4 regions of the Pseudoalteromonas sp. CO109Y genome follow, and region 3 is predicted to be linked to each of the others. Evidence: predicted binding sites of a transcription regulator. Region 3 holds the regulator's gene; each other region holds the start of a gene.
The links. The regulator sigma-54, encoded in region 3, starts transcription at its own class of promoters, with help from an activator protein. The targets are predictions, from matches to a motif close to GTTGGCACGNNNNTNGNNT.

Region 1 (5,678 bases), on a different contig from region 3:
TGGTCAGCTTGATTGCTACTGCATGCCAGCTGGCGGTTTGTTGAAAAACCTGATCAGCTTTTTGTATTTACTGCTCGTAAAGCATCATGGTTTGCAAGCGCTAGAATATACCCAGTTAACAACTGCAGAGGTCACCACGAAAGGGTTGGCTATAGAAGCCGATGGTGAGCTTGTTGGTTTTACTCCGGCTAAGATTAAGATACACAAACAAGCACTTCGTTTTCATATGCCATAAAAAAGCGCCGGCAAATTTGCCGGCGCTTGGTGTTAGAGGCGACATAGTCACTTCTAACTGGGGACGGAGCTTTTTTGCTGTAGGTTACGTGCAGCAAAAAATGCTTTAATTTGTCGAGTAGGAGTCAGCACGATAGCATTACCGAATAACACCAAGCTAAATCCCATAAAGGTATTCGCTTGCCATTCAAATCCTTCAAATAAAGTACTTAACACCACTGCAACCAGTGGGAATAACACGATCACATAGCTTGCGCGCTCAGGGCCGATGTTTTTAAGTAGCGCGAAGTAACAAGCAAATGCGATTACGGTGCCAAACACTGCTAAGTAGAAAAGCGATACCCAATAGCTACTTGGGGCGTTCAACGTGAGCTCAACGTCGCTTACTAAAACATAAGCAGCTAGACCTAAAGCGCTGTATAACATACCCCAGGCATTGCCTTGAAGTACGCCAATGTTACGTTGTGAATTTCGAACACTGACCATATTCCCCAATGAAGCCACAAAGGTTCCAGATAGCGCAAGTAGTAACCCGACCAACGCACCGTTACTCAAGTCGAATTGCTGAATTTGTGGCCAAAATAAGCTGGCAATACCCATTACGCCAAGTAGAGCCCCAAAGTAAATTCGTTTAGCAATTGGCTTTGCGAAGAACAAGCGGGTGTTAATAATGTTCATCAATAGCAACATCGAAAACGCTATTGAGGCCATTGCTGAGGTGAGATAGTTCTGCGCCCAATACAGCACTAAATAATTTAAACCAAAGTTAAATAAGGCTAATAAAGCAAAAAATCCGTGATCACGCAGTGAATAATGCATAGGTAGCTTTTTCATGAGCACAAAGGCCCACATTAAAATAGCTGCAATGGCAAAGCGGTAAAATAAAGAGACCTCAACAGCGACATCACCTAGTTGAAACTCAATAGCTAGCCAAGTCGATCCCCAGATCAGTACTGTAGCAAGGTAGAGAGCGGCGCTTTTCATAGTTAGTACCCAAAAATTGAAAGTATGTTCATTTTAATCCTCTTCTGTATACTTAACATATACAGAAAAATAGAAATGCAACCTATACAGTTTGGTGGGCTATGTCACAAGTTATCAGTCGTAGTAACAGTGAGTTCTTATATCAACAAGTTATTCAGCTAGTTAGAGATCTTTGCTTGCAAGGCTCGTTATTACCGGGTGAAAAGTTACCTTCGCTCAGAAAAATGGCAGACAAGCTCAACATCAGTATTCCTACTGTAAAACAAGCGTATCAATTACTTGAAGGGCAAGGATTGATTGAAGCAAGAGAAAAGTCAGGGTACTTTTTAAAGTCTTCACAGTTAAATCAGTCACGACCAAAGCGAGTTAGGCTCAGTCGAGAGCCGACCACAGTCAATAAGCAAGGCTTGATTGAGCAAGTCTACAGCGCTATCCATAAAGCTAATGTGGTGCCATTTGGTATCGCCAACCCTGTAGCCGCTGCACCGACAGATAAAGCACTGGCACGAACAATGCGCCGAGTAATGACATTAGCGGGCGCATCGGCAATTAATTACGGCCCGATGGATGGCTTTGCACCACTTAAAAAACAACTCATTCATCGCTATCTTGATTTTGGCATTGGGGTTGATAGCGATGAATTAGTGATCACCAATGGTGCTCAAGAAGCGTTGGCGATTGCCCTTAAGTGTGTCGCTAAACCCGGTGATGTTATTGCTATCGAGTCGCCTTGTTATTTTGGCATTATCGAATTAATTGAAAGCTTAGGCTTAAAGGCACTGGAAATACCGCTATGCCCCGATGAAGGAATATGGCTAGATGATTTGGCTCAAGCACTCGATGAGCATGATATAAAAGCCTGTGTGTTTTCAACCTCATTAAATAATCCTGTTGGCAGTTTTATGCCTGATGCCAAGCGTGAGCAATTAGTGGCACTTTTAGAGCAGCGTGACGTGGTGCTTATTGAGGATGATGTTTATGGCGACTTACATTTTACAGCTAAGCGTGCCACTCCTGCACAAGCTTATTCAAAAAAGGGCTTAGTGATCACCTGCGCGTCGTTTTCAAAAACAGCCGCACCTAGTTACCGCATTGGTTGGATCATTGCCGGTAAGTTTGCAGAGCAAGCAAGGCGACACAAACGTGCGCTTAGTTGCTCAGCGCCACTTATAAACCAGTGGACCTTGTATGAGTTTATAGCTAGCGGTGAGTACGACCGTAACATTCGTTTGCTTAGACAGCGCTTAAGTACCAATAAAGAACGTATGATTTGGTGCCTGCAGCAATATATGCCAAGTTGTGCGCGTATAAGTAACCCGCAAGGGGGCTGTGTTATCTGGGTTGACCTTGGTAGCCAATATGATGCGGTAAAGTTATTCCACTTGGCATTAGAGGCGGGGATCAGCATTACTCCAGGGTTGATATTCTCAGCGGGTAAAAAGTACCGTAGCTGTTTTCGCTTAAGTTATGGCTTGCCTTGGTCTGAAAACTTAGAGCAGGCGATTAAAACGTTATCGCAACTGACTGTGCTGGCCAAAAAATAAAAAGCGCAGAGCAAGCTCTGCGCGAAAGGACCAAGTGTTTTGGTTCAGGGATGTTAATTCATTACTCTGCGTTCTGTTTAAAAGTAAATAGTTGATACTCTTTTAGCTCTGGTACTAGAACCACTAGCTCTTGCTCTTTATGAGCGATATCAGCAAAGCTGCCGCATAATGCATCTGCACGCTCTTCAAGTTGAGCTGCTTGAGTTTCTACGCGCGCTTCGATTTGTGCGCCCATGTTTTCCATACGTTGCTCAAACTCATCCATGTCGCCACCTGAACCTAAAAGTTCAGAGCCTAGCGCCACTAAAATACTGCCCATCGATTGCATCATGGCTGACTCGACAGCCGATTCGATTTGCTCATCGAATTGGTCTTCAAAGTTTTGGCCAAATTTTTCGAAATTTTGCTGACCCATGGTGAACGCACCTTGCTGATAGAAAGCGTTTTGTACTTCTACGCTGATATCGTCCATTAATTCTGAAATGTCGCTTAGGCCATCAATATTGAAAGCATTTGAGACTTCTTCGATGGCTACACCAGCTATTTTTACACCATCAAGTGCGATATTTGCTACTTCAGGAAGTTGGCTGCGTAAGCTGTCTGAGTAATCTGCAATTGCTTGCTGTTGTGAAGCATCAAGCGACACGCTTTGACCATCGATATATAAAGTGTGTTGATCGATGATTTTCATAGTGCGATTATCGGCTGTGTATACTTCTAACTCGCTTGGTGTAATGCGTACATCATTTATAAATTCAACATCACACTGCTCACCGCTGAATGAAATATTTGTATCATTATCGTTATGAGCCATTGCGCCGGTAGCGATAAATAAAGAACTTACTAACAATAACTTTTTCATTTTTTTCTTTCCTGTTTGAAATGACACAAATACATAATCAAATTGAATGCCAAAATTCATAAATTCAATTAATTCAATAGTTTGTTGTGTTTTAAGGCTTTTTCAAAAATAGCGGGGAATAATTTTTTAACCATTTTTTAGTCAAATTAACTAAAAAATACACATGCATAAATGACTTTTATCGAAACGATAAAAAACTCTCACTTTTCAGAAATCAAATTTAGCGCTATTTATTCACAATATTGACATATGACCTATTTAGCATGGGTGTATGGCTTTATTTTGGTGGTTTTTTAGATACTAAATTACTACCGAGCTTTTTAATCTTTGCCAATTCATCGAGCAAATTTTAATCTCAAGAATTGGTCTCAAACACTTTATGGAGTGGGTTGTGGGTAAGACATTTAGTTATGACGCGCTAGATGACGATTTTGTTGAAGACGAGTACGAAATGGTCGGGCGTAATCAACACGACAAGAAAAAGCAACGCGTAAAGAAGAAGTTGGAAGACTATCTTGAACAAAAACGCTTGCGCAGAAACTTAGGCGATGACGACTTTGACGAGTACTTGAACGACTAAGCATAAATTTAGATAAAGAGGCAATTTGCCTCTTTATTGCTTTTAGGCTTTGTTATTTGTCCAGTGCAGCTGCGATGTCTGACTCGAGCTGTTCAGGCTTTGTCAGTGGCGCATATCGCTTAATGGCCTTGCCATCTTTACCAATTAAAAATTTGGTGAAATTCCATTTTATTTTGCGGGTGATAAACCCCGGTAATTCTGATTTTAGGTATCTAAAAACAGGGTGAGCATGTTCGCCATTCACATCGACTTTGCTCATCATTAAAAAGCTAACGCCGTAGTTAATTAGGCAGCCTTCTTTAATTTCTTTTGCATCACCTGGTTCTTGTTTGCCAAACTGGTTACATGGAAAACCAATTATTACTAAGCCTTGCTCATGATATTTTTCATGCAGTGCTTGTAAGCCTTCATATTGTGGAGTGAAACCGCATTTACTTGCGGTATTTACAACAAGCACAACCTTGTTTTCAAAATCAGAAAAGTCAACGGTTTGGCCTTGTAGGCTGGTGGCAGAAAGTTGGTGAAATTCGCTCATAATGATAACTTTTTATTATTGTTGCATTGATTCTAACTTGCTTGGCATCTTTCTAAAAGGGTAAATTTTAATCAGCGGTTTTTCTTACTTGGCGTTAAGCATCGCAGCTAACTTAAAATTATAAACAATCCCATCCCTGCCAGTGTTGTGTAGTATATGTTATGTGTTTTATAGGCCACGATAACAGACACAACAGCAGCACTTAGGTAAGGGTTTTGCCAATCTAGATTTATCCCTTCGTCATTAATAAACACAATGGGCACCCAAATTGCGGTGAGTACGGCTGGGGCGCTAAAACTTAAGAATTGCTGCATTTTGGGGCCGACTTTGAATGGTAATGCGCGGTGCAAAAATAAGTAACGTGTGAAGAAGGTGATACACGCCATTAATAAAATGGTGATCATCATAGCGTATGCTCCTCTTTTGCTTGCCAGCGAATAATTAGATAACCAACCGTCATAGCGATAAGAGCCGCGGTGACAAGCCAAAGTTGAAAGCCCTGATTTTTTAATAGCGTTGCAACAACGCCAGCGGTGATCACAGTAGCTAGTGTTGCAAGGTTTTTTACACCCGGAATAACTAAAGCAATAAACGTGGCTGCGATGGCGAAATCAAGCCCTAGGTGTGTTAAATCGGGAAGGAGGCTTCCTGCGACAATACCTAGCAAGGTCCAGATATTCCAAGCAATATAAAAACTAAACCCGGCACTGAGTGCGTAAATAAGGCGCACTTTTGTGCGATAGGCTTTGCGATGATGCGAAAAAGCAAATAATTCATCCGTCAGTACAAAACTCACAGGCAGGCGCCAACGAAAGGGTTGATCTATGACTTTGTGGCGAATAGCTAAACCATATAAAAAGTGCCGTGAGCTAATAATGAGAGTGGTAAATAAGATAGTTAAAAGCGGGGTATTGCCGGCCATTAATTCAATCGCAACGA
Region 2 (5,678 bases), on a different contig from region 3:
TTCACCACCCATAGGTTTGATGTTTAAGAATTTTGCAGGACCATCTTCAAGCTCAACGCCTTTTGTTAAAGTGCGTAGCGTTTCGTTAGTTACTTCACCAAACACACGAGCTGAGTACTCACGCTCTACTTCGTAGCTTGGGTGCATTAAACGGTTAGCAAGTTCACCATCGTTAGTAAACAGCATTAAACCAGCGGTATTTATATCTAGTCGGCCAACTGCAATCCAACGTTCGCCATCAACACGTGGTAAACGGTCAAATACCGTACGACGACCTTCAGGGTCTTTACGTGTACATAACTCGCCTTCTGGCTTGTTATACATAAGCACTCGACAAATACGGTCGGCTTTGTCTTCAATTTTAACTACGTGACCGTCAACTCGAATTACATCGGTTGCTTCAACACGGTCGCCTAAACGTGCCACTTTACCATTCACGCTCACACGGTTGGCATCGATGTATTTTTCCATTTCACGACGTGAACCCACGCCAGCACGGGCTAATACTTTTTGTAACTTTTCAGTTTCTACATTACTCATTCAGATAGTTCTCTCACAGAAGGATCGCTCAATAGCTGGTTGATTTTACTCTCCTGAAGTTCAGGTAACGGCGGTAATTCATCTAAACCAGCTAATGAAAAATAATCTAAGAAAGCGGATGTTGTGGCATACAACGCTGGGCGCCCAGGCACCTCTTTATGACCGACAACTCTGACCCACTCTCTTTCTAATAAGGTTTTAATAATTCCTGAGCCAACAGTCACACCCCGTACTTGTTCAATTTCACCACGGGTAATAGGTTGTCTATAGGCAATCAAGGATAAAGTTTCTAGTAGTGCTCGTGAGTATTTAGGTGCGCGCTCTTGCCATAAGTTTGCCAGCCAAGGCGCTAAACTAGCGCAGGCTTGAAACCTGTAACCGCTGCCTACTGCAACAAGCTTAATGCCTCGGGTTTGATAATGCGTTTGAATTTGTTCAATTGCATTATTAATGCGCGGCATAGAAACGCTTAAATCAGCTAATACTGTCTCTTTTAAATGACGTTTAGACACAGGTTTTCCAGCAACAAAAATCGCGGCTTCTATGATTTCGACTAACTGTTCATCACTGATACGTTTTGTGGCCATCGCTACTAAAGGTCATTTTAAATCACTAACGCTCTATTATGACAGAAGTCGGCCAAGGTTGGAAAAATTATTGTAAAAAAGCCAGTGTAAAACACTGGCTTTAGGGGATATTTACGAATGAATATTGAAATTAGCTATTTTTAACCATTTCAAGGGCATCATCTTCGGCAACGTCGCTGCCATATTTGCTAATGTAATTAACAAACTCAGTGCGGCTTACACGCTTATCTTTGTTGCTATCCATATAGCCAAAGTGATTTGCGATATCGTCGTCATCGGCTTCTTCAATAGAAACATAACCATTTTTGTCGTTATCTAACGATTTAAAGTCATTTTCGATTGGGTCAAATTTAGCGATTTCAGCTTTAAATGCTGATTCAGATACCTCACTATCAGTTGCCACTTTGCCTGTATTTAGCTGCATGTATGCATTAAATTCAGTACGGCTGATTTGCTCATCCATATTGGTATCGATATTTGAAAAATGATCCCAAATAGCATCATCGTCAGCTTCTACCTTAGAGATATAACCGTCATTGTCATTATCTAGGCTGCCAAAATCACTGTCGATTTTTGCTAAAGAGTTACTTGCAGAACATGCTGAAAGACTTAGTGCTGCTAAAATTGTTGATGCTAAAGTTAACTTGTTCATAAGACATTTCCTTGTAGTCGATTAGATTCACTTCGAATGTTACAAGTTGAATGCCAAAATGCCTTATTGGCTAAAATCAAGCACTTACAGCCTGGTTAAGTTGGTGTTAAGCCTATGATTTAGCAAGCTTTTCATGGATTACTGTAATTTTTTCATAAAAAAAGCGCTCCGAAGAGCGCTTTTTACAAATAACAAAAATGCCGCTATTAGATAGCTGCGTTTTGGTAACGCTTAACGAAGTCTGTTACTGCTTCGCCATTACATTTTAACGTATTTAAGTTACCAATTTTTTCACGCACAGGTGTTAAACCTTTTTTAAGTGCAGTGATGCAAAGTTGAGTTTCTTTTTGCTCATTTTTAGCAAACACTTCAACAGCTGCTTTTGCTGCTTCTTGTGATTGTGCTTTTTTAGCAATTTCACGGATGTCAGTACCGTTACATAAAATGCTTTTTGAAAAACGTGACATTGAAATGCCATGCTTTGCTGCTTCTTTACGTGCAGCGGTAAACCCTTCGTTCGCACTTAAGCTACATAACTTTGATTCAATACGGTTATCAGCTGAAAAGTAGTGCGGGTTGCTTGCTAATGAGCCAAATGAGATACATGCAAGAGAAAGCATCACTAATTGTTTTTTCATGGTTTACCTTTAAATAGTACATAATATGAACGGATGGTTTGCGCGCATTATATAAACAAAAATCAGTAGATCAACTGAATTATTTATTTAATTTAATAATTAATATTGAGTTAACAATGTTTTTAAATTAAGCAGCAATTGATCAACATTTACCCAATTTGATTTTCGTAATTAGCTCATGAATAAGCCCTAGTTTGATGATAGAATTGCGCTAAACACTGAAACAAAAATAATAGGTGCACCATGAAGGTAATCTCATTTAACATTAACGGCCTGCGCGCTCGTTTACACCAATTGCAAGCCGTAATTGATAAACATCAACCAGATATTATTGGCTTACAAGAAATCAAAGTACATGATGAGGCCTTCCCTCTCGAAGATGTGCAAAAAATGGGTTATCACGTTTATTTTCATGGTCAAAAAGCGCATTACGGCGTGGCTATGTTATGTAAACAAGAGCCGAAATCAGTAGTTAAAGGCTTTGCAACCGATACCGACGAATCACAGCGTCGTATGATCAGTGTTACCGTGACACAAGAAAATGGTCGTGACCTAACGGTGATGAATGGCTACTTCCCGCAAGGGGATAATATTGCCCACGAAACCAAATTCCCTTATAAGCGTCAATTCTATAAAGATTTAATGACTCACTTAGAAGATAACCACACGCCAGAGCAAGATGTTATTGTGATGGGCGATATTAATATTTCACCAACCGATCTCGATATTGGTATTGGTGAACCAAACCGTAAGCGCTGGTTAAAAACAGGTAAGTGTTCTTTCCAACCTGAAGAGCGTGAATGGTTAAGCACGTTATTAAACTGGGGCTTTAAAGATACCTTCCGTGAACTTTACCCAGAAAAAACCGAGCAATATTCGTGGTTTGATTACCGCTCTAAAGGTTTTGATGACAACCGCGGTCTGCGTATTGATGTGATCTTAGCAACCCCTGCTCTTGCTGAGCGTTGTGTTGAGTCTGGTATCGATTACGAATTACGTGGTATCGAAAAACCATCTGATCATGCGCCAATTTGGTCAACATTTAACGCATGATAGACACTATGCAATGGCAGCTCCCATTGTGGAGCTGTGTGGCTATAATACTTTGGCTCAGCTTTGATAAACAAAGCCTGTCACATTTGCTGGCAACACCGATAAGACAAGTGGGTGTGCTCGCATGTGCCCTTGTACTTGCGGTACTGTGGCGTATTAAAGCAGGCATATTACCTGGCCTCGAATTGCATATTTTGGGGGTCACTGCAGTGACCCTAATTTTAGGTTGGCGACTGGCAATTTTTGCAAGCCTTCTTGCAAGTTTACTCTTGGTATTAGTCGCTCAGTTGCCAGTATCAATATTGCCAGTGCATTTATTGTTTACTGCTTTTTTACCAATTACATTGAGCTATTTGTGTTTTGTGGTTTGCTATAGCTACCTGCCGAGACACTTTTTTATTTATATCTTTTTATGCGCGTTTTTAACCGCTGCTGTTATCGCCTGTATTAAAATACTTACCAGCGGCGTGTTTTATTACTTGCTTGGTGATTACAGTTTTATTGAGATTTCAGAAAACTATCTGATCCTGTGTGCCATAATTTGGTTTCCTGAAGCAATGCTCAATGGCATGGCCATTACCTTGATGATCACCTATCGCCCTCATTGGGTTAAAACCTTTTATGATAAGGACTATTTAGACTCATGAGTCTTCACTATCACTGCCCGCTTTGCAAACTTGAACTTACTCTAAACGACAAAACTTACCGTTGTGACAACAACCACAGTTTTGATATCGCCAAAGAGGGTTATGTCAATTTACTTCCCGTGCAAAATAAAAAGTCTAAACAACCAGGCGATAATCTTGAAATGGTGCAAGCTCGCCGCGCTTTTTTAAGTGCCGGACACTATTTGTTTTTACAGCAAGCTTTAGCAGAGCTAGTGGCCTCTCTCGAACCAAGTTCAGTGATTGATTTAGGCTGTGGTGAAGGCTTTTACACGCAAGCTATTGCAGCGCAGTCGAGTGCCGATGTATATGGTGTTGATATTTCTAAGCCCGCGGTAAAATACGCCGCTAAGCGTTACGAAAATGCGCATTTTAGTGTCGCGTCGATTAGCCAAGCCCCTTTTGCAGATGCGCAGGCTGATGTGCTTGTTAGTGTGTTTGCCCCTTTATTTGCACAAGAACTTGCTCGCCTTGCCAAACCGCAAGCTAGTTTAATTGTTGCAAGCCCTGGCCCTTGGCACCTTAAAGAGTTAAAAGCGTTTATTTATGCCGATGTAAAACCGCATACAGAGATAGAACCACCAGCAGGCTTTAGCAAAGAGTCGATAAACTTGTTAGAGCAACAAGTGCTGTTGTCTGTCGATGAGATAAAACATTTAATTATGATGACGCCGTTTGCGTGGAAGTTTCGCCCAGAGCATTGGGAGCAGATAGAGCAACAAGGCCCACAAAAAGTAACGTTATCGTTTTATGTGAGCCAGTTTGTTCGCAATTAGAAGTGTTCTTTAGTGAAGGCTTTATCCATTTTTTCGAACATATCTTTTAATAATTGAGCTAAGTCAGTGTAGCGTGGTTTTTCAGTCGTTAATTGTGACTGATAACCATGCGCCTTCATTTTACTGTGCAGCTCTGTGTACCAACTTAGCATTGCTGGCTCTAAACGGGTTTCTGCACGGCGGCCTAGCCACAACAAACCTTGAAGTGGTAGTGATAAAAAGAAAAGCGCGATAGTGATAGCTTGTGGAAAATAATCACTACCTAAGTAATTAACTTGCATAAAAACGGTCAGCATTGCCAATATTGGCATCACTGTAATTGCCAGTTCAGTGGCCTTGATCACTCTAAATTCGGCAAACAATGGAGCGAGCTCTTGTCGCATCGGCCATTTTTTAGCGTACTGACGACCTGTTTGCACTTGTGACATGACACCTTTTTGCATCATCACTCCTAGGGTTTTCAACTTGTTTCACAACCGAGTGTAACACACTCCCGGATACAATCCCTGCAAAACCTGTCCTAGTTTTAATACCAAATTAATGGTTAGGAGACTAACGTTTAAAGTCTAAATGAGATAAAATGTTATCGGCTTAAGTCAACCAGACTTTAGTATAATTACAGCCTAGCTTTGTTAAGTGTAGCAACAAAATACTTATTTACTATACTGGCAAAGAATTCTAATTATCAAGCCTTAATATACACTGACTGATATCGTACTTTTAGGACCTAGCTATGTCGACGCCCCTTTGCTCACCACAACATGTAT
Region 3 (5,678 bases):
CAAAAAGTAACAGCAAAAAGCATTACCTATGATATGGCACAGCAGCTGATCAGTGCTGAAAAAGACGAAAATTCAACAGATCGTGTACACACTATTTTAGTGCCTGTTGAAAATAAAAAAGATAATAAAGGCCAACCATGAGCACATTAAAAGCAGAGCTTTTAGCTAAAAGCTACAAAGGCCGCCAAGTGGTTAAAAATGTCGGTCTTGAAGTTGAAGCTGGCAGTATTGTTGGCTTGCTTGGTCCAAATGGCGCAGGTAAAACAACGACCTTCTATATGATTGTAGGCCTAGTACCTAGCGACAAAGGTAAAATCAGTATTGATGATAACGATATCACCCTTTTACCAATGCATAGCCGTGCGCGTTTAGGTATTGGCTATCTGCCACAAGAATCGTCAATTTTTCGAAAGTTGACGGTTTACCAAAACTTGATGGCCATTTTAGAAACTCGTAAAGATCTAAATAAAACCACCCGCGAAGAAACACTCAATAGCTTACTTGATGAGTTTAGTATTCAACACATTCGTGACAGCCAAGGTATGGCGCTGTCAGGTGGTGAGCGACGCCGTGTAGAAATTGCTCGCGCATTAGCCGCTAATCCTAAATTTATCCTTTTAGATGAGCCTTTTGCTGGTGTTGATCCAATTTCAGTGTTAGATATAAAGAAAATTATTGAGCACCTAAAAAATCGTGGTATCGGTGTACTAATTACTGACCATAATGTTCGAGAAACCCTTGATGTTTGTGAAAAAGCCTACATTGTTTCTCATGGGGAGCTAATTGCATCAGGCACACCTGAGCACGTATTAGCAGACCAAACTGTACGCGATGTATATCTAGGCGAGCAATTCAGGCTGTAACCATTACGCCAGCGACTAGAGCATCTGCTAGACTTATAACAATGACAATAAATCGATAACTGTGTTTATACAGGTATCGATAACTTAAAAAGGATTGTTAGGGATACATGAGGCAATCATTACAGCTGCGCATGGGCCAGCAACTTACAATGACTCCACAACTGCAACAAGCTATTCGTTTGTTGCAGCTCAGTACATTGGATCTCCAGCAAGAAATTCAAGAAGCGCTTGATAGTAATCCTCTACTTGAAGTGGAAGAAGCGGATTACAACGAAGAAAGCACCGGCAAGAATGAGCAAAAAGCTGAATCTGACGATGTACAAGTCAGCGCGTCTGCCGAAGAAGCACCTAGCGAGTACGAGCAAGAAAGTAGTGATGCTCTCAATAAAGACACCGTAAGCGATGACTTAGCAATGGATGTTACCTGGGATGAGTACATGAGTGCCGCCCCTTCAACATCGTCAGGGCCAATGCCTGAAGATGAATCTATCTATCAGGGAGCATCAACCGAAACCCTTCACGAATACCTGATGTGGCAATTGCAACTCACGCCATTTAGCCCTACTGATGAAGCGATTGCTGTGGCAATTGTAGAAGCTATCGATGACTCAGGTATTTTAACGGTAAGCTGTGAAGATATCGTCGAAAGCTTTAATCAAAATAACGATGAAGAAGAAATCGAACTTGATGAAGTCGAAGCGGTCTTAAAAAGAATTCAGTTATTTGATCCTGTGGGTATTGGCGCGCGCAGTTTACAAGAATGCCTGTGCATTCAGCTACGCCAATTCGATGCCGATACGCCATATTTAGCTGAAACTAAAATGGTTTTATCTGAGCATATCGAATTATTAGCGAGTCGCGACTATCGAACTTTGATGAAAAAGACTAAGCTTAAAGAAAATGAGCTTAAAGAAGTGATGACGCTTATTCACAGCTTAAATCCTAAGCCTGCGGATAGCATAGTACGCGAAGAATCTGAGTACGTTATACCTGATGTATCAGTGAAAAAAGTGAAAGGCCGCTGGGTAGTCGAGTTAAACCCAGATTGTATGCCAAAGATTAGAGTGAACAGCCAATATGCGGCGATGTCTCGCTCTGTTAAATCAAGTAGCGACAGCCAATTTATTCGCTCTCACTTACAAGAAGCAAAGTGGTTTATTAAGAGCTTAGAAAGCCGTAACGATACGCTATTAAAAGTGACCAACTGTATCGTTCAACAACAACAAGCTTTCTTTGAGCATGGCCCTGAGGCAATGAAGCCGATGGTGCTAAATGATGTTGCTGAAATGGTCGAAATGCATGAATCGACGATTTCACGGGTAACAACGCAAAAATATATGCATACCCCACGGGGTATTTTTGAGTTGAAATATTTCTTCTCAAGCCATGTCAGCACCGAAAATGGTGGTGAGTGTTCTTCTACAGCAATACGCGCTTTAATCAAGAAGTTAGTCGCTGCAGAAAACTCAGCTAAACCATTGAGTGATAGCAAAATTGCAGATATATTGGCTGAGCAAGGAATTAAAGTAGCTAGACGTACAATTGCAAAATATCGTGAGTCTCTAGCAATACCTCCGTCTAATCAGCGTAAGAGTCTGATTTAGACGTTTTACATAGAAGGAAAAATGCTTATGCAACTAAATTTAACTGGTCGTCATGTAGAAATCACAGATTCATTAAGAGACTATGTAAACACCAAGTTTGCAAAACTAGAAAGGCATTTTGACCATATTAATAATGTTCATGTCATTCTAGATGTAGAAAAATTAAGCCAAAAAGCAGAAGCAACTTTACATGTAAACGGAGGCGAATTATTCGCTTCAACAGAACATCAAGATATGTACGCAGCCATTGACTCACTGATCGATAAACTTGATCGCCAAGTCATTAAACACAAAGAGAAATTAGCTCGACATTAAATTATGAAACTAAGTTCACTTACTAACCAGGACTGCAGCAAAGCTGCGGTCCTTTTTAATAGCAAAAAAAGAATTCTTGAATATATCAGCGAACTGGCCCACCAGCAGCTTCCTCATTTATCGCAACAAGATATCCTAGATGCTTTACTCAACCGAGAAAAACTAGGCAGCACCGGCATTGGCCGAGGTATTGCTATTCCACATGGCCGAATGAGCGGCGCAGATGAGCCTCATGCATTTGTGATAGTGAGTGAATCCCCTATTAATTTTGATGCAATTGATAATCGTCCAGTTGATATTTTTGTGGCACTCATCGTACCAGATGGTGACTGTCAGCTTCACCTAAAGACCTTATCAACAATTGCTGATAGACTTAAAGATAAAGAGTTTTGTAAACAGCTGCGTAGTGCTACTACCGATCAGCAACTGTTTCAGGTCATATCAGCAGAGGCATAAATGGAATTAATAATTATCAGCGGTCGCTCAGGCTCAGGTAAATCGGTCGCTTTACGAGTACTTGAAGACTTAGGCTATTATTGCGTTGATAATATTCCGGTTAATTTACTGCCTTCGCTCGTACGTAGTGTGTCTGATAACTACGATAAAATAGCGGTCAGTATCGACGTACGTAACTTACCGAAAGAGCAGCAAGAATTTAATGATATTCTTGAGTACCTGCCAGGTTTCGCAAACCCAACACTATTCTATTTAGACAGTGATGACCAAACTCTGATCAAGCGCTTTTCAGAAACACGCCGCTTGCATCCACTATCTATTGATTCTTTGCCGCTTGATCTGGCCATTAAACAAGAAAAAATCCTGCTTGATGTGTTGATCACTCGCGCTGACTTTATGATTGATACCACGGATCTGAGTGTTCATCAGTTAGCAGAATCAATTCGCGAAAAGATTTTAGGTAAAAAAGATAAAAAGCTAATTATTACCTTTATGTCGTTTGGCTTTAAGCATGGTATTCCAAAAGAAGCGGACTACGTTTTTGACGCACGCTTTTTACCTAACCCACACTGGGAACCTGATTTAAAGCCACTAACAGGCCTTGACCAACCAGTCAAAGATTACCTAGCTAGCCACAACATAGTGCAAAAATTTACGTGGCAAATACAAACCTTTGTGCAAACTTGGTTACCGCACTTAGAGCGCAATAACCGCAGTTACCTGACTATTGCTATTGGCTGTACCGGTGGCCAACATCGCTCTGTTTACTTAGCGCAAACAATTGGTGAGAGCTTTGCCAAAAGCCATGCTAATGTAAAAATTCGCCACCGCGAACAAGACATTTAATTAGGCACCAACAATGCACGCTGAAGATACCTTTTTAATTCAAAACAAACTTGGCTTACATGCTCGTGCTGCTACTGTTTTAGCGCAATTAGCATTGCAATTTGATGCCAAAATTACGCTTTATCAAGATGATAAAGAAGCTGAAGGCGACAGCGTGTTAGCATTAATGCTACTTGAAAGTAGTCAGGGTAAAGAAGTTCGCGTTGTATGCGAAGGTCCTGACGCTGATGCAGCATTAACGGCAATCGGCGAATTAATTGCACAACGCTTCCACGAGCAAGAATAGCATTTGCTAAGACTTCAAGGTTTACGGTAAACTTAATTCGGATATTTAAAATTCCCTTTAAATATCCTACTTTTATATCGCTCGCTTTTCTAAATTACAAAACTCTTAATAAATTTATCGCAGTGCGACGATATCTCTGCAAATACACTACAAAGCAACTATGCTGTATTTGCTTAGCCTATTTAAACTTTTTTCAGTTGTAAGGACGCCAATGCCAGAAGCCTTTGAACAAGATTACCCACTACAACAACTCAAACAAGTGACCAAGTCACTCAATAGTGGTCAATTTGTTCAAGTGCGCGGTATGTTAGCCAAAACGGCACCTTGTGATACAGCCCTTTTACTTGAATCTTCTCCCCATAAAATTCGTCGTATGCTTTGGCAGCTGGTTGATCCAGATGTCCGTGGTGATGTTCTAGAAGAACTCTCTGAAGATGTACGTCTTGGCATTATTGCCCAGATGGAGCCTGAGCACATTGCTGCTGCCACTGAAGATATGGACGACGATGACTTAGGTGAGGTTTTACGTAGTCTTCCTGATACCGTATATCAAGACGTTGTCAGCGCCATGGACTCGCAAGATAGAGAGAGAGCTACTCAAGCACTTTCTTATCAAGAGCGCTCAGCCGGTGCCTTGATGAACAGCGATACGGTTACCATTCGCCCTGACGTTACCCTCGATGTTGTACTGCGCTATTTACGCTTACGAGGTGAGCTACCAGAAGGTACCGATGACTTATATGTAGTTGATAAGCATAACTGCTTCTTAGGTGCGCTTTCATTAACAACATTGCTGACCAGCCCATCAGATAAAATTGTTCGTGATTTAATGGATGAAGACTGTGAGTCAATCCTAATCTCTATGGATGAAAGTGATGTGGCGCAACTGTTCGAGCGTCACAATTGGATTTCAGCCCCTGTCGTGGATGATAACGCTCACTTGCTTGGTCGTATTACCATCGATGATATCGTTGACGTAATCCGTGAAGATGCAGAGCACAGCATGCTAAGCCTCGCAGGTCTTGACGACGAAGAAGATACCTTTGCGCCAGTACTGAAAAGTTCGCAGCGTCGCTCTATTTGGCTTGGGGTTAACTTATTAACCGCATTGTTAGCAGCAATTGTGGCAAGCTTTTTCGAAAACACCTTAGCAATTTTACCCATTTTAGCGGTACTCAATGGTATCGTACCTTCAATGGGAGGTGTTGCGGGTAGCCAGACCTTAACCCTGGTTATTCGTGGTATAGCGGTTGGTCATATCAACCAAACCAACCAACGCTTCTTATTACTTAAGGAGTTAGCGATTGG
Region 4 (5,678 bases), on a different contig from region 3:
TTTTGCTAGTCGCTCGTTAAATGCAGCAGCATCTTTTTCGTCAATCACAGCTTGCGTACAACCACCCGCTATGTAGTTACCAGGGTGTAAGAAAAACGAATCAACAATTTGCTGATCAATGGTTTTTGCCAGCTCTTCAGGTGATTCGCAGCCCGATTCAATTGGTTCGCCAAACGCTAAATGTACATGCCCTTTAGCTGTACTAAAACCTTCAACAATACTAGCAATATCTTCACCTTGCTGTTTCACATACTGACCATGTTGCTGTTTATGATAAAGCTCTTTCGCTTTAGCAATCGCGCATGGCTCGTATTGATAAGAGATAGACACTGGCACAATTTTTAATTCGCGTACGTACTCAGCAAATTCTTTTTTCTGCTTACGACCTTGTAACTGCAACATTTTAAGTAAGGCAGGATCTGTTTGATCAAAACCGTCTTTTGCTCGGCCTTCTTTTTGCGCTATCCAAATTGAGTGGCCTTCAGCAAGTGAGTCATAGATATAAGCTGACAGCTGCGACAGCGCTTTTAACATCTCTTTCGGAGCTTTCGCTGAGCGCTTTACAATAAAGCTTTTGTTTAAACGCATTAACTCAGTGATATACGGAATTTGCAGTAAGTTATCACCAATTGCGATGCGAACTGTCGGCATGTTGTGCTTGAACAAGCCCCAGTTAACGAGTGCAGGATCAAGCACGATATCGCGGTGATTAGAGATAAATAAGTAAGCTTGTTTTGGGTCTAGTTTATCGATGCCCGAAAACGTTACTTCTGAAGTCGTACGGGTGATTAGTTTATTTAAATAATCAGCCACTTCATGCTGAACTTGCTCAACCGATGCGGTGTTGCCCCACTTTTTACGCAGCTGACTGCGCACTAATGGGCGAGTAATAAATGGGAAGTTCGATAAAAAGCGCGGTAGGTTATACTTAGCGATTACATCTACAAAGGCATTATCAGCAATCAAACGCGCTACTGAATCAGCTACTTCATCATCATTGTAAGGTCTTATGTCGGCGTATTTATCCACACTTTCACTCATTAAAAACTACTTAAGTTAAAAAACGGCACGCAGAGCGTGCCGTTAAAAATAATTGGCGGATTATAACTCAGGCAATTTTAAATGCGAACCGAGACGCGATAGTTAACCAAATTAAATGCCAATTAATGTAGAAAATATATATCTATAACAAATAATTAAGCAATGCTCTTACCAGTTTGCGACGCCTTTTTTAATACCATTTTTAGCAGTAATCTAAGCATTAAAATTGCCAACACAATACCTGCCCCAAGGCTTAACCAATGTGGTAGAACTTCATGCTCTTCGCCCATCATCGGCGCCACCACAAAACCGTATTGCGCCACTAAATAATCGGTTAAAAAGCCAAATGCTAATGCAGTGCCAATCACCCCTATTAAGTAAGCAAATACCGCACGCTTGCCAAGCTCTTTACCAACCACACCAAGCGTTGCAATATTAGTTGCCGGCCCAGCTAACATAAACACTAGCACCGCCCCCGGAGACACACCACTGAGTAATAAGCCTGCCGCTATAGGTGTCGATGCTGTGGCACAGATATACATAGGAATACTGATTAAAATAACCACCAGCATCGCAAGAATGCCATTACCCCATTGGCTTAAATAAGATTCTGGTACATAAGTTTGAACTAGAGCCGCAAAAAATAAACCAATCATTAGCCAAATCATAGTGTCTTCAAGCAGCTTGTTACAACTAAAGCTCACCGCGCGTTTCAGTTTGCTAAAACGACTTTCAACGGCTTTAGTTGACTGCTCAGTGCTACAACAGCTTTTCTGCGAAGGTGCTGCTTTTTCAGTTGCGCAACTGTGTTGCGGCTCCTGTGTTGGTTGCGATTCTTTGCTACTACAACAACTTGTTGTTTTAGCAGGCTCAAGTTCTTGAGGTGATTGCTTACTACAACAACTTTGTGCGGGCTTAGTAGATGCCTCTTTGCTACAACAACTCGCTGTAGTCACAGGCTCAGGCTGTTTACTGCTACAACAAGATGTTGATTCTGAGTCTTTTTCATCTGATGCTGTATTTTGATGCTGATGAAGTTCACTGTCTTTCCCCACTAATACACCGGCCACAATGGCACTACACACGGCGGCAATAGGACGTATTACCGCCATAAATGGACCTAGTAACACATACGAAACCGAAACCGAATCGACCCCAGTTTCAGGGGTTGAAACTAAAAATGCTGTGGTAGCACTTTTTGACGCCCCTGCCCTTCTTAAACCAATGGCCGCAGGGATCACACCACATGAGCACAAGGGCATTGGGGCACCAATAAAGGCTGCTTTAACTGTGGTCCATAACCCTTCTTTGCCTAAATGCCGGTTAAGAAAGTTAGCAGGCAAATACACATTGAGAAGACCAGCTATGAATAAGCCCAACATTAACCAAGGCGCTGAAAGTAAAAACAGATGCCAAAAATTATTGAGTAAGTCCATCGATATCCTCCAGCGTCGTTAGTATTGAACAGTTTTCAGCAGGCTCTTCTCCGCCACAACATTTATCTGCTAATAATGATAGTGAGTCATAAAAGCGAGTAAGCTCTGCAATTCGCTGTGCAACGAGATCACGTTTTTGTATCGTCATCTCTTTAACTTCATGGCAAGAATGCTGATCTTTATGAAACTTAATTTGCAGTAGTTCTTTGATCTCAGCCAGACTAAAGCCAACATTCTTTGCTCTGAGAATAAACGCCATTTGTTTATAGTCATTCTCAGAATAAAAACGATATCCCACGTCTGAACGCGAACTAGGCGTTAACAAACCATGCTTTTCGTAGTACCGTAGCGTATCTGTTGAGACACCCAACTGACGGGCAAACTCACCTATTTTCATCACCGTCTCCATTGTGAAGCGTTTATTTATTATGCTCACTATAAACCTTGGAGTACACCCCAAGGTCAAGCAATAAATTAAAAAAGGAAAGCACATGAATATTACTGTCCTTGATGCAGCGACATTAGCCAACACTTCGTTAGATGCCTTAGCGCAATTAGGTAAGTTAACCTGTTACGATTTAACCGCTCAAGAACAGGTTGTTGAGCGCTGCCAAGATGCCGATATCGTTATCAGTAATAAAGTGGTGATTGATCAGCACGCCATGAGCAAATTAACTAATTTAAAATTAATATGTGTTGCAGCGACAGGGACTAACAACATTGATTTAGGTGCAGCCAAAGAGCATAACATCGCAGTGACCAATGTCGCGGGCTATTCAACACCGAGTGTGGTGCAGCATACCTTTACTCTCATCACTAATTTACTGGGCAATACTCACAGATACATTAATGATTGCCAGCAAGGCTTATGGCAGCAAAGCCCGATGTTTTGCCGTTTAGATTACAGCTTTAATGAAATTGCCGGTAAAACACTGGCTATTGTTGGCTATGGTTCACTGGGTAAAGCCGTTGCCGATGTAGCACGCGCCTTTGGTGCCAATGTCATCATTAGTGAACGAAAAGGCCAAACGCCTCGTGAAGGTCGTGTTAGTTTCAATGATGCCCTAACCACGGCCGATATCATTAGTGTTCACTGCCCGCTAACTGATGAAACACGCAACCAAATCGCTGCGGCAGAATTAAGCATGATGAAACCGTCAGCTATTATTATTAATACAGCTCGTGGTGGGATCATCAACGAAGCCGATTTAGCTGACGCTTTAGCTAATAATATTATTGCCGGAGCCGGTGTTGATGTACTCAGTAAAGAACCTGCAGAGCAAGAAAACCCGCTGGCACTATACAAAGGTGCAAACTTATTACTGACCCCACATATCGCATGGGCCAGCCAAGAATCTATTGTGCGCTTAGTTAACGAAATTGCATTAAATATCCAGGCATTTAATCAAGGCGAAACACGTAACAGATTGGTCTAAATCGCAACTTATTAGTCAATAGAGCTAAGTAGTTAGTAATTTATTACTTAGCCCATTGACTAAAAACAACATAAACAATTGATTTAGTTACAATTTATAAGTTTGGCAAGCAGTTTGCTATTATGTGAATAACTATAAAACAATTTCTTCGGGATAAAATAACATGAAAAAAGCACTTCTAATTGCCGCGCTAACTGCTCCATTTTTAACTGGTTGTGTCATTGCTGTTTCTGACGGTGAAGCCGACACACATTGGGCAGGTAATTCTTCTAGCTGGCAGAAACAGCATAAAAATAATCGTGAAGTGATTTCTAACCTAGCATTAGATACGAGCTACCAAACTGTATTAAATAAACTAAATACACCTAACTTTACCGAGTTATTAAAGCAAGGTGATGATGTTTACCAAGTATTATTCTATGCAACGCATAGTATTCACTCTGATGGCAAGATGACTAAAGACGAGTGTACGCCACTCGTATTTAAAAATGATAAGTTAATTGGCGTGGGTGATACGATTTATAAATCACTTAGCAATGGTTAATTAGCATATTTAAGTTCTGTAAGTAGGCAGTTATTGCCTACTTATGTTCGCTCACCGCGATCATTCTCGATACTATCTGATCTCGTCCGGCATCTTTAGCCTGATAAAGACCTAAATCAGCTTCTTCTAGTAAGGTTTGTTCTGCATAAACCTGACCATTTTCTGTGGTCGCAATACCAATACTAATTGTGACATGGTCGGCATTTAGCGACGCTTTGTGTGGGATGTTTAAATCATTCACCGCATTGCGCAGTTTATTTGCAAACGACATAGCTTCTTTAGCTGAAGTATTGGGTAACACCGCAGCAAACTCTTCACCACCATAACGAGCAACAAAGTCACTGCCTCGTTCACACGCCCCAACTAAGGCATGAGCAATTTGTTTTAAGCAATCATCACCTGCTCGGTGACCATAGCAATCGTTGTAACGCTTGAAGTGATCAACATCCATCAATAACACAGATAACGGGGTTTGATCTCGACGGCAACGACGCCACTCTCGCGCTAAATTTTCATCCAAATAACGTCGGTTTGGGATCTCTGTTAAGCCATCAATTGAGGCGAGCATTTCGAGTAAGTCATTTTTTTGTTTGATCAGCAGCTGATTGCGCACTCGAGCACGCACAATAGCAGCACTAAATGGTTTAGTGATGTAGTCCATCGCGCCTAATTCAAGGCCCTTCGCTTCATCATCATGACTTGTATTGGCTGAAATGAATATTACAGGCAACATACTGGTGGTTGCGCTTTCTTTTAGCTTAGTAAGCACTTCGTAGCCGTCAATGCCGGGCATTACAATATCCAAGATCAACAAATCAACAGTTTGCGTTTTTAAAAACGTTAGTGCTTTTTCGCCACTCTCAACACAAAAAACATCATAGTCTTGCTGCAATGTTTTCTCTAATACCAAGCGGTTTAACGGATCGTCATCAACAATCAGTACCTTGGCTCTTTTCAACATCAGTAGATCCTTGTTCGATGATAAATGCGATGACCTGTTTTATTTGCCACTGCAATTCATCATTTAATTGTTCGGGCAGTTCGCCATCTGCTTTAAGCCTAGCTTCACATAGCTGAGCGCACGCTGACAATCGCTTAAAACCAAGATTTCCGGCTGACCCTTTAACATTATGAACCACACGGACCAACTCATCGGTAGTTTTTAATGTAGAGATTTGTAATAACTGCTCTGCTGCCATAGTCGCAAACTTCGACAACATA

Region 1: EXT43_RS04960 (YggN family protein) is a predicted target of sigma-54. The motif match lies at 3,660-3,678, and genes of this name have one in related genera.
Region 2: EXT43_RS02675 (EF-hand domain-containing protein) is a predicted target of sigma-54. The motif match lies at 1,819-1,837, and genes of this name have one in related genera.
Region 4: EXT43_RS09085 (DUF3192 domain-containing protein) is a predicted target of sigma-54. The motif match lies at 4,015-4,033, and genes of this name have one in related genera.

Annotation. Positions count from the first base shown of each region.
Region 1 is NZ_SGPD01000013.1:19,081-24,758, forward strand. Features, by position in the region: gene EXT43_RS04945 (YegS/Rv2252/BmrU family lipid kinase) at 1-235, shown strand, start outside; gene EXT43_RS04950 (EamA family transporter) at 289-1,218, opposite strand; gene EXT43_RS04955 (PLP-dependent aminotransferase family protein) at 1,320-2,762, shown strand; gene EXT43_RS04960 (YggN family protein) at 2,824-3,624, opposite strand; gene EXT43_RS04965 (hypothetical protein) at 4,016-4,204, shown strand; gene EXT43_RS04970 (glutathione peroxidase) at 4,257-4,739, opposite strand; gene EXT43_RS04975 (AzlD domain-containing protein) at 4,847-5,146, opposite strand; gene EXT43_RS04980 (AzlC family ABC transporter permease) at 5,143-5,678, opposite strand, start outside.
Region 2 is NZ_SGPD01000010.1:58,336-64,013, reverse strand. Features, by position in the region: gene rluB (23S rRNA pseudouridine(2605) synthase RluB) at 1-540, opposite strand, end outside; gene scpB (SMC-Scp complex subunit ScpB) at 537-1,127, opposite strand; gene EXT43_RS02675 (EF-hand domain-containing protein) at 1,258-1,779, opposite strand; gene EXT43_RS02670 (hypothetical protein) at 1,986-2,417, opposite strand; gene xthA (exodeoxyribonuclease III) at 2,661-3,470, shown strand; gene EXT43_RS02660 (energy-coupling factor ABC transporter permease) at 3,467-4,117, shown strand; gene EXT43_RS02655 (putative RNA methyltransferase) at 4,114-4,911, shown strand; gene yfbV (terminus macrodomain insulation protein YfbV) at 4,908-5,354, opposite strand; gene EXT43_RS02645 (acetate kinase) at 5,645-5,678, shown strand, end outside.
Region 3 is NZ_SGPD01000006.1:14,304-19,981, reverse strand. Features, by position in the region: gene lptA (lipopolysaccharide transport periplasmic protein LptA) at 1-141, shown strand, start outside; gene lptB (LPS export ABC transporter ATP-binding protein) at 138-863, shown strand; gene EXT43_RS01030 (RNA polymerase factor sigma-54) at 971-2,467, shown strand; gene hpf (ribosome hibernation promoting factor) at 2,495-2,782, shown strand; gene ptsN (PTS IIA-like nitrogen regulatory protein PtsN) at 2,786-3,238, shown strand; gene rapZ (RNase adapter RapZ) at 3,239-4,084, shown strand; gene EXT43_RS01010 (HPr family phosphocarrier protein) at 4,098-4,370, shown strand; gene mgtE (magnesium transporter) at 4,582-5,678, shown strand, end outside.
Region 4 is NZ_SGPD01000024.1:84,574-90,251, reverse strand. Features, by position in the region: gene EXT43_RS09105 (1-acyl-sn-glycerol-3-phosphate acyltransferase) at 1-1,041, opposite strand, end outside; gene EXT43_RS09100 (SO_0444 family Cu/Zn efflux transporter) at 1,197-2,477, opposite strand; gene zntR (Zn(2+)-responsive transcriptional regulator) at 2,461-2,874, opposite strand; gene EXT43_RS09090 (D-2-hydroxyacid dehydrogenase) at 2,969-3,913, shown strand; gene EXT43_RS09085 (DUF3192 domain-containing protein) at 4,077-4,457, shown strand; gene EXT43_RS09080 (diguanylate cyclase) at 4,495-5,418, opposite strand; gene EXT43_RS09075 (response regulator) at 5,387-5,678, opposite strand, start outside.